4 regions of the Streptomyces cinnabarinus genome follow, and region 1 is predicted to be linked to each of the others. Evidence: riboswitches for the same ligand, from Rfam matches in the RefSeq annotation. Region 1 holds a riboswitch; each other region holds the start of a gene.
What was found. Region 1 has a riboswitch for cobalamin ahead of STRCI_RS27075 (ribonucleoside-diphosphate reductase subunit alpha). Riboswitches for the same ligand answer to the same signal wherever they lie in the genome.

Region 1 (3,506 bases):
TGGCCGTCACGGTCATGGGCTTCCTGGCCGCCCGCTGGCGCAAGGCCGAGAACGAGCACAGCCTCGACGAATGGGGCCTGGGCGGACGGTCGTTCGGCACCTGGGTCACCTGGTTCCTGCTCGGCGGTGACCTGTACACGGCCTACACCTTCGTGGCCGTCCCGGCGGCGATCTACGCGGCCGGCGCGGCGGGCTTCTTCGCGGTGCCGTACACGATCCTCGTCTACCCGCTGATCTTCACCTTCCTGCCCCGGCTGTGGTCGGTGTCCCACAAGCACGGGTACGTGACGACCTCCGACTTCGTGCGCGGCCGGTTCGGCTCCAAGGGCCTGTCGCTGGCGGTCGCGGTGACCGGCATCCTCGCGACCATGCCGTACATCGCGCTCCAACTCGTCGGCATCCAGGCGGTGCTGGACGTGATGGGCGTCGGTGGCGGGGAGAACACCAACTGGTTCATCAAGGACCTCCCGCTGCTGATCGCGTTCGGTGTGCTGGCGGCGTACACCTACTCGTCCGGCCTCCGGGCCCCCGCGCTGATCGCCTTCGTCAAGGACACGCTGATCTACCTGGTGATCGCGGTGGCGATCATCTACATCCCGATCAAGCTGGGCGGGTTCGACGAGATCTTCGCCGGCGCGGGCGAGAAGTTCACCACCACCGGCGTGGGCGGCCTGGTGCCGCCGGAGGCCGGCCAGTGGACGTACGCCACGCTGGCGTTGGGCTCGGCGCTCGCGCTGTTCATGTACCCGCACTCCATCACGGCGACGCTGTCGTCGAAGAGCCGTGACGTGATCCGCCGCAACACCACGATCCTGCCGCTGTACTCGCTGATGCTCGGTCTGCTCGCGCTGCTCGGCTTCATGGCGATCGCGGCCGGAGTGAAGGTGGAGAACGGCCAGTTGGCGATCCCGCAGCTGTTCGAGAACATGTTCCCGGACTGGTTCGCGGGCGTGGCCTTCGCGGCGATCGGCATCGGCGCCCTGGTGCCGGCGGCGATCATGTCGATCGCGGCGGCGAACCTCTTCACCCGCAACATCTACAAGGACTTCATCAGGCCGGACGCGACTCCGGCGCAGGAGACCAAGGTCTCCAAGCTGGTGTCCCTGCTGGTGAAGGTGGGCGCGCTGGCCTTCGTCCTGACCATGGACAAGACGGTCGCCATCAACTTCCAGCTCCTGGGCGGCATCTGGATCCTGCAGACCTTCCCGGCGCTGGTGGGCGGCCTGTTCACCCGCTGGTTCCACCGCTGGGCCCTGCTGGCCGGCTGGGCGGTCGGCATGATCTACGGCACGGTGGCGGCGTACGGTGTGGCCTCCCCGACCCAGAAGCACTTCGGCGGCTCCTCCAAGGAGATCCCCGGCATCGGCGAGATCGGCTACATCGGGCTGACGGCCTTCGTCCTGAACCTCGTGGTGACGGTGGTCCTGACCTTCGTTCTGCGCGCCGCGAAGGCCCCGGACGGCGTCGACGAGACCAGCCCCGAGGACTACACGGCGGACGCGGGCGACCCCGGCGTACAGAAGGATCTGACGCCGGTCCACTGAGGCACAGGCAGGGAAGCGGGCCGCCGAAGAGCAACACCAACGGCGGCCCGCTTTCATGCAATTACACCCAGCGACACAACATCTGGGGGTGGCGAAGCAGGCGAGCACAAGATGTATGCTCATGCTCGCTGCCGCCGCAGGGGAATCCGGTGTGAATCCGGAACTGTCCCGCAACGGTGTACTTATGCGTGTTCGCGCACGTATGGGAGTCAGTCCGAGGACCTGCCGACAGCGCACCCGGCCGTTCGGCCGTGGTGCCCGACGTCCGGGCCTCGTGGAATGGGCCGGTGGACGCGACGCCCCGTGCGCTCGTGAGCTGCCCCCTGCCCGCAAGGCCCCGTGCCGAGCGAGGGAGAGCCCCCACGTGACCATCGCGCCAGCCGACCCGGTTTCCGCCGCCCCGGTGGAGACCGACGGTCCCGGTACCGCGCTGCTGCGGACCCTGACCGAGCTGACCGCCGACCTCCCCGACGCCGACCCCGGCCGGGTCGCCGCCGCCGCGCTGCGCGGCCGGTCCGCCCACGCGGACGAGGCGGAGTTGCGCGAGCTGGCCACCGAGGCCGCCGCCGGGCTCATCTCCGAGGACCCCGCCTACAGCAGGCTGGCCGCCCGGCTGCTGACGATCTCCATCGCCGCCGAGGCCGCCTCGCAGGGCGTCGTCTCCTTCACCGAGTCCGTCGCGGTCGGGCACCGGGAGGGGCTCATCGCCGACCGGACCGCCGAGTTCGTGCGGATCCACGGCGAGCGCCTCGACGCCCTCGTCGACTCCGGCGCCGACGACCGCTTCGGGTACTTCGGGCTGCGCACCCTGCACAGCCGGTACCTGCTGCGGCACCCCATCACGCGCCGGGTCGTGGAGACCCCGCAGCACTTCATGCTCCGCGTCGCCGCCGGTCTCGCCGAGGACGACACCACTCGGGCACTGGACGAAGTCGCCGCGCTCTACGGGCTCATGAGCCGCCTCGACTACCTCCCCTCCTCGCCCACGCTCTTCAACTCCGGCACCCGGCACCCCCAGATGTCGTCCTGCTACCTCCTCGACTCCCCGAACGACGAGCTGGACTCCATCTACGACCGCTACCACCAGGTCGCCCGGCTCTCCAAGCACGCCGGCGGCATCGGTCTTTCCTACTCCCGGATCCGCTCCCGGGGTTCACTGATCCGCGGCACCAACGGGCACTCCAACGGCATCGTCCCGTTCCTCAAGACGCTCGACGCCTCCGTCGCCGCCGTGAACCAGGGCGGACGCCGCAAGGGCGCGGCCGCGGTCTACCTGGAGACCTGGCACTCCGACATCGAGGAGTTCCTGGAGCTGCGGGACAACACCGGTGAGGACGCCCGCCGGACGCACAACCTGAACCTCGCGCACTGGATCCCGGACGAGTTCATGCGCCGGGTGAACGAGGACGCCCAGTGGTCGCTGTTCTCCCCCGCCGACGTGCCCGAGCTGGTCGACCTGTGGGGCGAGGAGTTCGACGCCGCGTATCGCAGGGCCGAGGCCGCGGGGCTCGCCCGCAGGACCATCGCCGCCCGTGATCTGTACGGCCGGATGATGCGCACCCTGGCGCAGACCGGCAACGGCTGGATGACCTTCAAGGACGCCGCCAACCGCACCGCCAACCAGACGGCCCTGCCGGGCCATGTCGTCCACTCCTCCAACCTCTGCACGGAGATCCTGGAGGTCACCGACGACGGGGAGACGGCGGTCTGCAACCTGGGGTCGGTGAACCTGGGGGCGTTCGTCGACACGGCGACCGGCGACATCGACTGGGAGCGGCTCGACGCCACCGTCCGTACCGCCGTCACCTTCCTCGACCGGGTCGTCGACATCAACTTCTACCCGACCGAGCAGGCGGGCCGTTCCAACGCCAAGTGGCGGCCGGTGGGCCTGGGCGCGATGGGCCTCCAGGACGTCCTCTTCCAGCTGCGGCTGCCGTTCGACTCCGCCGAGGCCAAGGCGCT
Region 2 (3,506 bases), 3.8 Mb from region 1:
TCGCCGCCCGCATCCGACACCAGGAGTTCCGGCAGGCCCGGTTCGAACGCGACGCCGGGGATGGCGGCCACCGGGCGGCGGACCACCTCGTCCAGTTGGGACGGGGTCATCGGGGCCACCATCTGGACCGTGCCACTCAGCGCCTCCGCCCGGCCGCCGGTGACCAACTCCTCCAGGGAGGCCGAGCGCAGGGTCGCGAGGACACGCAGGCGGCGGCCCTCCGGGTGAACCGCCCTGGCCATCGGCAGCAGCACGTCCAGCAACGCCCTCGCGTCCGCCGGGCGTGCTCCCACCGTCTCCTCGAACTGGTCCAGCAGGATGACATGGCCCGCCGGGCCCGACTCCGCCAGGATGCGGGCGCCCAGCAGGGTCGCCGCCGAGCAGTCCTGGCCGAGGGCGCGGGCCGGCTCCCGTACCGGCGGGAACTGTGCGCCCAGCGCCTCCGCCAGGGTCCGGACCGGGTCCGTGTCCGGCTGGCCCGCGAAGTCCGTCACCGTGTGGCCCGCCGCGCGCAGCAACGGGAGCACTCCCGCTCGTACCAGCGACGACTTGCCCACTCCCGATGCTCCCGCCACCGGGACGAAGGGGTGTTCGCGCAGTGCCTCCGCGATGCGTTCGCTGTCCGCCCGGCGGGCGAAGAAGAGAGTCGCGTCCTGTTCGCGGAAAGGTTCCAGGCCCCGGAAGGGGGAGGAGCACAGGCCCGGTTCCAGGCCCAGGAGGTGGGCGGCCGGGATGAGGTACGCCGTGCTCGCGCCCGTTCCCGTGTCCGCCGCCACCGTCATGCCGACGACGCCGCCCTGCGCCGTGTCCCAGACCGGGCCGCCGCTGAAGCCGCGGCCGATGGTCCGGCCGCGCGGTTCCATCGACGTCCAGCCCTTGCCCACCGGCGCCCGCAACCGGCCGTCCACCCACACGCCGTGGTCGTCGGTGCGGAGGGGGAAGCCGAGGACGCGGAAGGGGTGGTCCCAGACCGCCGTGCCGCCCGCGAGGCGGACGGGGGTGGTGCCGGGGGCGGCCGACAGCCGCAGCAGGGCGATGTCGCCGCCGCCGTCCCCGGCCACCGGGCGCCAGTGCGTGACCGTCGCGGGCAGGCGGGCGGACGGCGGGTTGAGGAGGGGGAAGTCGACCGTCACCGCGCCCGTCGGCGGGAGCGGGTCCGTGTCGGGGACGCCCAGCGCGTTCGCCACCACGTGGGCGCAGGTGCACAGGGTGTCCTCGGCGATGAGGAAGCCGCTGCCGGTTACCTGGCCGTCGTGGCTCCAGAACCGGGCGATACCGCGCGCGAGTTCGTCGTCAGGTGCGGGCGTCGGCATCGCGCTGCCCGGGAAGCGCCGGTTCGTTCGCCCAGTTCATGGTCACTGTGAAGTGCGCCTCGGTGGAGCCCCTGGCCACCACGACCCCCGCCTCCGCGCTCAGCGTGATGCCGAACTCGACCGTGACCGATTCGGGCGGTCTGGGCAGTTCCCGGGCGCCCTCCAGGACCGCGCCCAGCGCGGGGCGCACCCGGGCGAGCGCCTGCTGGAGGGTCTCGGCCGCCCCGGCGACCGCGCCGCCGCGCGACACGCGCTGCACTCCGGCGGGCCCCTCGCCCGTCACCTCCAGCAGGACGACCTGCCCGTCGTCCAGCACCATTTCGCCCACGTACGCCATGGACCCGGCCCTCCACCTCGGCTGCGCTCGATCGGTCCCCGGTATTCCAGTTCGTCACGGACCGCAGTCGCAAGGCGCTCCCGGGTAGTCACCTCGTGTGGGTGACCCCGCGAGCCAAACCCGCCCCGCCGGACCCGATGTGGGCCTCAGCACACTCTCCCCTCGCAGGTCAACGGCAAGTTGACGGCCCTTCCGGGGCCGTGGTGGACTTCCGGAGCCAATTACGGCGGCAGAAGAGGAAGCCGGTGCGAGTCCGGCGCGGTCCCGCCACTGTCACCGGGGTAGGAACCCCCGGGAGCCAGGAACTCTCGCCACCGGTCTCGTCGTACCAGGGCGTGGACACCCTGAGTGAGGACATATCGCGATGCTCGCCTGCCGATCGACATCCAGCACCAGACCCGTAACTGACTCCGCGATCGGCTGAGCCGATGCGGGCCGATCGCGTCTTCGCGTACGGCGCCGCCGCCGGCCTCCTGGGTGACCTGCTCCTCGGCGATCCGCGCCGTGGGCATCCGGTCGCCGTGTTCGGGCGGGCCGCGGGCGCCGTGGAACGTCAGTTGTGGCGTGACGACCGGGGCCGGGGCGCGCTGCACGCCGGTGTGTGCGCCGGTGGCGCCGTCGCCATGGGGGCGCTCGCCTCTCGTGCGGTACGCCGGTCCCCCGCCGCCTCCATCGCGCTGACCGGCGTCGCCACCTGGGCGGTGGTCGGGGGGACTTCGCTGGCCCGGGAGGCCCGGGTGATCGGGCGGGCCCTGGAGGCGGGGGACGTCGGGGCGGCTCGGGCGCGGCTGCCGCATCTGTGCGGGCGGGATCCGCAGGCGCTGGACGCCGACGGGATCGCGCGGGCGGTCGTGGAGTCCGTCGCCGAGAACACCTCCGACGCGGTGGTGGGGGCGCTGGTCTGGGGGGCCTTGGGCGGGGTTCCGGGGCTGCTCGGGTTCCGGGCCGTGAACACGCTCGATGCCATGGTCGGTCACAAGTCGCCCCGCTATCGGCGGTACGGGTGGGCCTCGGCCCGGCTCGACGACGTCGCCGGCTGGCCGGGGGCGCGGCTGACCGCCGTACTCGCCGCCGCCGCCGGGGGGAACGCCCAGGGTGCGGTACGCGCCTGGCGCGCCGACGCGGTGAAGCACCCGAGCCCCAACGCCGGGCCCGTGGAGGCGTCGTTCGCGGGGGCGCTCGGGGTGCGGCTCGGCGGGACCTTGTCGTACGGCGGACGCATCGAGCACCGGCCGGTGCTGAACGGGGAGGGGCGTGCGGTGGACGTCGGGGACATCGAGCGGGCCGTACGGCTGTCTCGGCGGGTCGGTTGGCTGGCGCTCGGCGTGAGTGCCGTCGCGCGCGGTCTGGTGAAGGGAGCGCGGTCATGACCGGCGGGGGGCTGCTGGTCGCCGGGACCACCTCCGACGCCGGGAAGAGTGTCGTCACCGCCGGGATCTGCCGGTGGCTGGTGCGGCAGGGGGTCAAGGTCGCGCCGTTCAAGGCACAGAACATGTCCCTCAATTCGTTCGTCACGCGCGAGGGCGCCGAGATCGGGCGGGCGCAGGCCATGCAGGCGCAGGCCTGCCGGGTCGAACCGACCGCGCTGATGAACCCCGTGCTGCTCAAGCCTGGCGGGGACCAGAGCAGCCAGGTCGTGCTCATGGGCAAGCCGGTCGGCGAGATGAGCGCGCGCGGCTATCACGGCGGGCGGCAGCAGCGGCTGCTCGGCACGGTGCTGGACTGTCTCGCGGAGTTGCGGGGCACGTATGACGCGGTGATCTGCGAGGGGGCGGGCAGTCCGGCCGAGATCAATCTGCGGCGGACCGACATCGTCAACATGGGGATCGCCCGGAATGCCGGGCTGCCGGTGGTGG
Region 3 (3,506 bases), 2.5 Mb from region 1:
GCCGGGCGGTCTCGGCGAGCGGCTGGTCGTCCCGGACGAAGGACCAGGCGAGCATGGTGACGGGACCGGTGAGCATCCCCTTGACCGGACGGGAGGTGAGCGATTGGGCGTACGTCGTCCAGCGCACCGTCATCGGTTCGGGCCGGGAGATGTCACCGGCCAGGATGGGCGGGCGGACGCAGCGGGTGCCGTAGGACTGCACCCAGCCGTGCTGTGTGGCGAGATACCCGGTGAGGCGCTCGGCGAAGTACTGCACCATGTCGTTGCGTTCGGGCTCGCCGTGCACCAGAACGTCGAGACCGGCCTTCTCCTGGAAGGAGATCACCTCCTGGATCTCGGCCCGGACGCGGTCCTCGTACCCGGCCGCGTCGATCCGGCCCGCCCGCAAGTCGGCCCGAGCGGTGCGCAGTTCGCCGGTCTGCGGGAAGGAGCCGATGGTGGTCGTCGGCAGCAGCGGCAGGCCGAGCAGGGCGCGCTGCGCGGCCGAGCGTTCCGTGTACGGCTGGGAACGGCGCGTGTCCGACTCGGTGACCGCGGCCGCGCGGGCGCGCACGGCCGGGTCGTGGGTGATGGGGGAGCGGGCGCGGGAGGCCAGGTCGGCCCGGTTGGCGGCGAGTTCGGCGGCGATGGCGTCGGTGCCGCGGGTCAGGCCCTTGGCGAGGGTGACGATCTCGGCGGTCTTCTGCCGGGCGAAGGCGAGCCAGCGCAGGATCTGCGGTTCGATGTCCCGCTCGGCCGCCGTGTCGAGGGGGACGTGCAGCAGTGAGCAGGAGGCGGCCACGTCGACGCGGTCGGCGAGTCCGAGCAGCGTGCCGAGGGTCGTGAGGGACTTCGCCAGGTCGTTGACCCACACATTGCGGCCGTCGACGACTCCGGCGACCAGCCGCTTTCCGGGCAGTCCGCCGACCCGGGCGAGCTCTTCGAGGCTGCCGGTGCCGGTGAAGTCCAGGGCCAGTCCGTCGACCGGGGATTTGGCCAGTACCGGCAGGGCCTCGCCGAGCCGGCCGAAGTAGGAGGCGACGAGCAGCTTCGGCCGGTCGGTGAGCGCGCCGAGGCCCTGGTAGGCGCGGGCGGCGGCGCCGAGTTCGGCCGGCGTGCGGTCCTGTACCAGGGCGGGCTCATCGAGTTGCACCCATGCGGCGCCCGCCGCGCGCAGATCGGCGAGGAGTTCGGCGTACACCGGCAGCAGCCGGTCCAGCAGGGTGAGCGGGGCGAAGCCGGGGGCCGTCCCGGGCGCGGGCTTGGCGAGGAGCAGGTAGGTGACGGGGCCGACGAGGACCGGCCGGGGCGTGAGCCCCAGCGCGAGCGCCTCGCGCACCTCGCCGACCTGCTTGGCGGAGTCGGCGGTGAACACCGTGTCCGGGCCCAACTCGGGCACCAGATAGTGATAGTTGGTGTCGAACCACTTGGTCATCTCCAGCGGGGCGACGTCCTGCGTCCCGCGCGCCATGGCGAAGTACCCGTCGAGCGGGTCGGCGTCCATGGCGGCCCGGTGGCGGCCGGGGATCGCGCCCAGCATGACGGTGGCGTCCAGGACATGGTCGTAGAACGAGAAGTCACCGGTGGGGACTTCGCCGATCCCGGCCTCGGCCAGTCGCCGCCAGGTGGCGCGGCGCAGCTCGGCGCCGGTGGCGTGGAGGGCGTGGGCGGAGACGCGGCCCTTCCAGTAGCCCTCGACGGCCTTCTTGAGTTCCCGGTTCGGGCCCTGCCGGGGATAGCCGTACACAGTGGCCGTCGCGGCGGCGGCTGTGGGTTCGGTGGTCACGGAGATCTCCTTCGCGAGATGAATCCCTGAGATCCCGGGGACGGGACGAGAGCGCGAAGGGGTGACAAACCCGGCGGGCGCGCTCGGTGCCGCTCCGCCTGGTGTGTACGCCGACCCGCCCTCGAGGTCACCGGGATGTCCGTGCACGAGGGGTCCGGGCACGGGCAGTTGGCAGGTCTTCGGACTCGCGGGCACGTCCTCCTGGCGGAGCACTCCTACTGGCCGTCGCTTCCCGGGCCCGGTACATCGGGCCCAGTGCGTATGACGGCGGTCGTTCCCACTCACCGCTGCGGGGCAGTCCCGGATTCCCACCGGGTTCCCTCTTACGACGCTCCCGTCCGGCTGACGGGGCGAACCAGCTGCGACGCCAACTCTAGTTCAGTACACGTGGAATCCCCGCCCGGTTTTGCGCCCCAGCAGCCCGGCCTCGACCATCCGCCGCAGCAGCGGGGGAGTGGCGTGCAGGGGCTCCTTGAACTCCTCGTACAGCGCCTCGGCGATCGCGGCCACGGTGTCGAGACCGATCAGGTCCGCCAGCTTCAGCGGGCCCATGGGGTGGGCGCAGCCCAGTTCCATCGCGGTGTCGATGTCGGTGGCGGTGGCGAAGCCGGACTCCGCCATCCGGATCCCGGCGAGCAGGTACGGGATGAGCAGCGCGTTGACCACGAAGCCCGCCCGGTCCCGGGAGTGGACGACGGTCTTGCCCAGGGTGCCGGTGACGAAGTCCCGTACGACGGCGACCGTCCCCGGAGCCGTGTGCAGGGTGGACACCACCTCGACCAGCGGCAGCACCGGCACCGGGTTGAAGAAGTGCAGGCCCACCACCCGGTCCGCGCGGCTGGTGGCCATGCCGAGCCGCATCACCGGGAGGGAGGAGGTGTTGGTCGCCAGGACGGCCGCCGGATCCTGGACGATCTTGTCCAGTGCGGCGAACACCTCCGCTTTGGCACCGGGGTTCTCGATGACGGCCTCGACGACGAGCTGCCGGTCGGCCAGGTCCTCCAGCGTTCCGCTGAAGGTCAGGCGGGCGAGGGCGTCCTGGGCGGCGGCCGGGTCCAGCTTGCCGCGGCGCACGGCACGCTCCAGGGAGGCGGCCACCCGCTCCCGGGCGGCGCCGGCGGCGATCGCGTCGGCCTCGCAGACCACCGTGTCGAGTCCGGCCCGTGCGCACACCTCGGCGATGCCCGCGCCCATCTGTCCACCGCCGACCACTCCGATGCGCCGGATACCGCTGCTCATGAGCGTGCCTCCGCGTGGCGCACCAGATGGCGGGTGTAGGCCTCCGGGGTGAAGAAGGGCGGCAACTCGCCGCTCAGCGCGTTCCGTTGGAAGAGCGCACGGATCTCGTCGACGGGCGCCGACGCGTCCTCCGCCCGCAGCGCCGCCACTTCGGAGTCGAGCAGCTCCAGCACCGTCACCCGGTCGATCACCCGGTGCCGCAGCCACTGCCAGATCTGCACCCGGGCGATCTCCGCGGTCGCCGCGTCCTCCATCAGCCCGTACAGCGCGACCGCCCCCTTGCCCCGCAGCCACGCGGCGAAGTAGCGCACCGAGACGGCGATGTTGGCGCGCACGCCGTCGGGCGTCGGCGGGCCGCTGATCCGACGCACCGAGAGCAGATCCGCCGCCCGCACGTCCACGTCGTCGCGCGTCCGGTCGATCTGGTGGGGCCGTTCGCCGAGCACGCCGTCGAAGACCTCACGGCAGACGGGGACGAGCCCCGGGTGAGCCACCCAGGAGC
Region 4 (3,506 bases), 2.6 Mb from region 1:
GCACCGCGCCGTCGTCGGCGAGGGAGACGAAGCCGTCCGGCCCGCCCACCTGGACCAGCAGCGTGGCTGCGCCGGTGATGCAGAAGCCCAGAGGCACCCGGTAGGCCCGCCACAGCTTCCGGCCCGGCACGCCCGCCGGACCCAGCAGCACGGCGAGGGCGGTCACCAGGACCAGCGCGGCGCCGGGCCAGGGCGGCAGCGAGATCGCGAGCACGGTGAGACCGAGCCCGAGCACGGCCTTGTCCACGGGATGGCGGCGGCGCCAGCGACTGCTGTGCGCCGCCGCGTCGATGGGCAGCACGAGGGCTCAGACCCCTTCGCCGTCCGACTCCCCGGCACTTCCCACGCCCACGGCATCCCGCTCCCGGGCCCGCAGCTCACCCTGCTTGCGGCCGCGCCGCAGCCCGAAGTAGTAGGCGAGGACACCGGCTCCGATGGCCGCCTGGAGGGAGAACAGCGCCGACTCGATCTCCCCGGACGGCGGCTCGTACAGCGGGGAGAACCACGGCTCGTAGTCCGGTTCGATCTCGGTGATCGCCGTCTCCGCCTCGCCGTCGGCGCCGGTGAACGGCTCCTCCTTGTGATCGCCCATCCCGAGGACCAGCGGCATCACCGCGAGCAGGGCCACCGCGAGCAGAAGCAGCAGGTTGATCTTGGTGTTACGGCTCATCGGGCCACCGCCTCGTTCGACTCGGCCGGGACCCGCTTGCCGCCGGAGAGCAGCACGCCGAGCCGGGTCAGCTCGCCCTTGCTGGACTGCACCAGCAGCCGCATCACCAGCACCGTGAGCAGCCCCTCGCTCACCGCGAGCGGGATCTGGGTGACCGCGAAGATGGAGCCGAACTTCCCGAGCGCGCCCAGGAAACCGCTGCTCGGGTCGGGGAAGGCGAGTGCCAGCTGGACGCTGGTGACGCAGTAGGTGGACAGGTCGGCGACGAATGCGCCGCAGAACACCGCGACCATCAGCGGCACGTCGTAGCGCCGGAGCAGCTTGTAGACCGCGTAGCCCGCCCATGGCCCGACGATCGCCATCGAGAAGACATTGGCGCCGAGCGTGGTCAGGCCGCCGTGGGCGAGCAACAGGGCCTGGAAGAGCAGGGTGATGGTGCCCAGGACCGCCATGATCGGCGGCCGGAACAGGATGGCCCCGAGGCCGGTGCCGGTGGGATGGGAACAACTCCCCGTCACCGACGGCAGCTTGAGGGCGGACAGGACGAAGGTGAAGGCCCCGGAGGCGCCGAGGAGCAGGGTGCTCTCCGGGTGCTCCCTGACCTCACGGGTGAGTGACCGTACTCCGTGGACGACGAACGGCGCGGACGCGACGCCCCAGGCGACCGCGTGCGCCGGTGGCAGGAAACCCTCGGCTATGTGCATGGCTCAGCAGACCCTCTCCAGCACCTCGTGGATGGTTGACGTGCCTTGGCCGGTCTCCTGGCTGACGGGTGACACCGCCCGGTGCTCCGCCTTCCCGGGTCACAAGGACCCAGTGGCTGCCCGCGAGGGCTGGAGCCGGACTTCCCGATCACAGTGGCGAGGGCCGCACCGGCATCACACCGGATTTCCCGTTCACCAAGGCGTGGTGACAGTAGTGCCTGATCAGGTCGGCTGACAAGCGCGCCTCGGGGGCGCAAAGACGGCGCACGCCAGCTCATACGCCCAGAGCGCGCACCCGCCGGGGTCACTCCCAGTGATAGCCGTCACCGAAGTTGAGGGTGTGCTCCAGGACGTCCTCCAACGGGTCGTTCAGCTCGATGCCGTTGACCACCGACACCACGGGCGCGTGGTTGGAGACACCCAGAAGGGGGCCGTCGTGGGCGGCGGCGTCCCCGGCCGTCGCAAGCACCGTCGCGGTCAGGGCAGCGGGCAGGAGGGTGAAGCGTGCGCGCATGAGTGCCTCTCCTTCGAGACGGATCCCACACCGTGCGAGGACCCGCTCGGGAGGTACCGCGCACCCGGCACGCGGAGTCAACACGCCCGGGCAATTCACCTGAAGGAGGCGGACGCTCCGCCTTCTCGGACGAGCCGCTTGCTGAGGCAGCGGGAGAACTCGGTCTGAATTTACGGGACCCGCGGTGCCTCCTGGCTGACGGCCCCGAGGAGATGGGTGACCAGCGGGTTCTGGTCGTTCCCGCGCCAGGCGACGGCGACGCGCGTACGGGCGGCCCCGGGAGAGATCCTCCGGAAGGCGACGCCCTTGAGGCGAATACGCCGGATGCTCGCCGGAGCCAGGGAGACACCCAGCCCGGTCTCCACGAGCGCGCACACCGTCTGCCACTCCACCGCGTCCTGAACGACCCGCGGAACGAACCCCGCCGCCGCGCACAGGCCGAGGATCCGGTCGTACAGCCCCGGACCCACCTCCCGGGGGAGCAGCACGAACGGGGAGTCGGACAAATCCGTGAGCTGTACGGTCCGTTGCCCGGTCAGGGGGTGCGCGCTGGGCAGTACGGCCACGTAGGGCTCGCTGAGCACCGTCCGGAAGTCGAGGTCCGGGTTCTCGGCCTCGGAGGGCTCGCGCAGGAGGCCGATGTCGATGCTCCGGTCGTGCAGCGCGGCGATCTGTGGGGCCGTGGTCATCTCCCGGATGTCCAGCCGCACGCCGGGAAACCGCTGCCGGAAGTCCCGCAGCAGACTGGGCAGCACGGTCAGGGCCAGCGAGGCGGCGAAGCCGATCCGCAGTCGGCCGGAACTGCCGCCGCCGACGGCGCGTGCGGCGGCCAGCCCGTCGGCGAGGTCACCGAGGGCCCGGCGGGCGGCGGGAAGCAGCTCACGCCCGACGGGGGTGAGGGCGACCCGCCCGGGGCCCCGGCTGAACAGCGAGTGCCCGACCTTGTCCTCCAGTCGGCGAATCTGCTGGCTCAGTGGCGGCTGGGCGATACCGAGGCGCGCGGCGGCGTGACCGAAGTGGAGTTCCTCGGCGAGCACGACGAAGGCGTGGAGTTGGGGGAGGGGAAGCTCGGGTCGTTCCATACGCGTAGTGATATCAGGGCATGGCTGAGCTCGTATTAGACGTATCTGCGCTGGTCACCTAGCGTTCGGCGCATGACAGAGCGACGCGCGATCCTCAGCGGCTCGACGTTCGAGGAGCAGATCGGCTACGCCCGAGCTGTGGTGGACGGCGCCTGGGTGCATGTGTCCGGCACGACCGGCTTCGACTACGCCACCATGACGATCTCCGACGATGTGGTGGAGCAGGCGGAGCAGTGCCTGCGCAACATCGAGGCCGCGCTGGCCGAGGCGGAGTGCACCTTCGCGGATGTGGTGCGGGTGCGCTACCTCCTGCCCGACCGGGAGGACTTCGAGCCCTGCTGGCCGGTGCTGCGCCGTTGCTTCGGGGAGGTCCGACCGGCGGCGACGATGATGATGTGCGGACTGGCCGACCCCCGGATGAAGATCGAGATCGAGGTCTACGCGCGACGGGCGGGCGGCAGTTCCGGCCCGGCGGGTGGTGTATAGTCGATCTTGAGTTAGCCGCCGCAACACCCGGTGGCTGGTTATGCGTTGGT

Region 2: linked by a shared signal. The riboswitch ahead of STRCI_RS09870 (cobalamin biosynthesis protein) and the one ahead of STRCI_RS27075 (ribonucleoside-diphosphate reductase subunit alpha) in region 1 are both predicted to bind cobalamin.
Region 3: linked by a shared signal. The riboswitch ahead of metE (5-methyltetrahydropteroyltriglutamate--homocysteine S-methyltransferase) and the one ahead of STRCI_RS27075 (ribonucleoside-diphosphate reductase subunit alpha) in region 1 are both predicted to bind cobalamin.
Region 4: linked by a shared signal. The riboswitch ahead of STRCI_RS38500 (energy-coupling factor ABC transporter permease) and the one ahead of STRCI_RS27075 (ribonucleoside-diphosphate reductase subunit alpha) in region 1 are both predicted to bind cobalamin.

What each region holds. Positions count from the first base shown of each region.
Region 1 covers NZ_CP114413.1:5,960,133-5,963,638, reverse strand. Annotated here, with positions in the region: gene mctP (monocarboxylate uptake permease MctP) at 1-1,544, shown strand, start outside; cobalamin riboswitch at 1,650-1,788, shown strand; gene STRCI_RS27075 (ribonucleoside-diphosphate reductase subunit alpha) at 1,909-3,506, shown strand, end outside.
Region 2 covers NZ_CP114413.1:2,189,310-2,192,815, forward strand. Annotated here, with positions in the region: gene STRCI_RS09860 (serine protease) at 1-1,313, opposite strand, end outside; gene STRCI_RS09865 (CU044_2847 family protein) at 1,294-1,650, opposite strand; cobalamin riboswitch at 1,838-1,977, shown strand; gene STRCI_RS09870 (cobalamin biosynthesis protein) at 2,079-3,020, shown strand; gene STRCI_RS09875 (cobyric acid synthase) at 3,017-3,506, shown strand, end outside.
Region 3 covers NZ_CP114413.1:8,507,812-8,511,317, forward strand. Annotated here, with positions in the region: gene metE (5-methyltetrahydropteroyltriglutamate--homocysteine S-methyltransferase) at 1-1,765, opposite strand, end outside; cobalamin riboswitch at 1,919-2,141, opposite strand; gene STRCI_RS38460 (3-hydroxybutyryl-CoA dehydrogenase) at 2,144-3,004, opposite strand; gene aceB (malate synthase A) at 3,001-3,506, opposite strand, start outside.
Region 4 covers NZ_CP114413.1:8,517,015-8,520,520, forward strand. Annotated here, with positions in the region: gene cbiQ (cobalt ECF transporter T component CbiQ) at 1-301, opposite strand, end outside; gene STRCI_RS38495 (energy-coupling factor ABC transporter substrate-binding protein) at 308-670, opposite strand; gene STRCI_RS38500 (energy-coupling factor ABC transporter permease) at 667-1,374, opposite strand; cobalamin riboswitch at 1,405-1,589, opposite strand; gene STRCI_RS38505 (hypothetical protein) at 1,679-1,888, opposite strand; gene STRCI_RS38510 (LysR family transcriptional regulator) at 2,059-2,970, opposite strand; gene STRCI_RS38515 (RidA family protein) at 3,043-3,456, shown strand.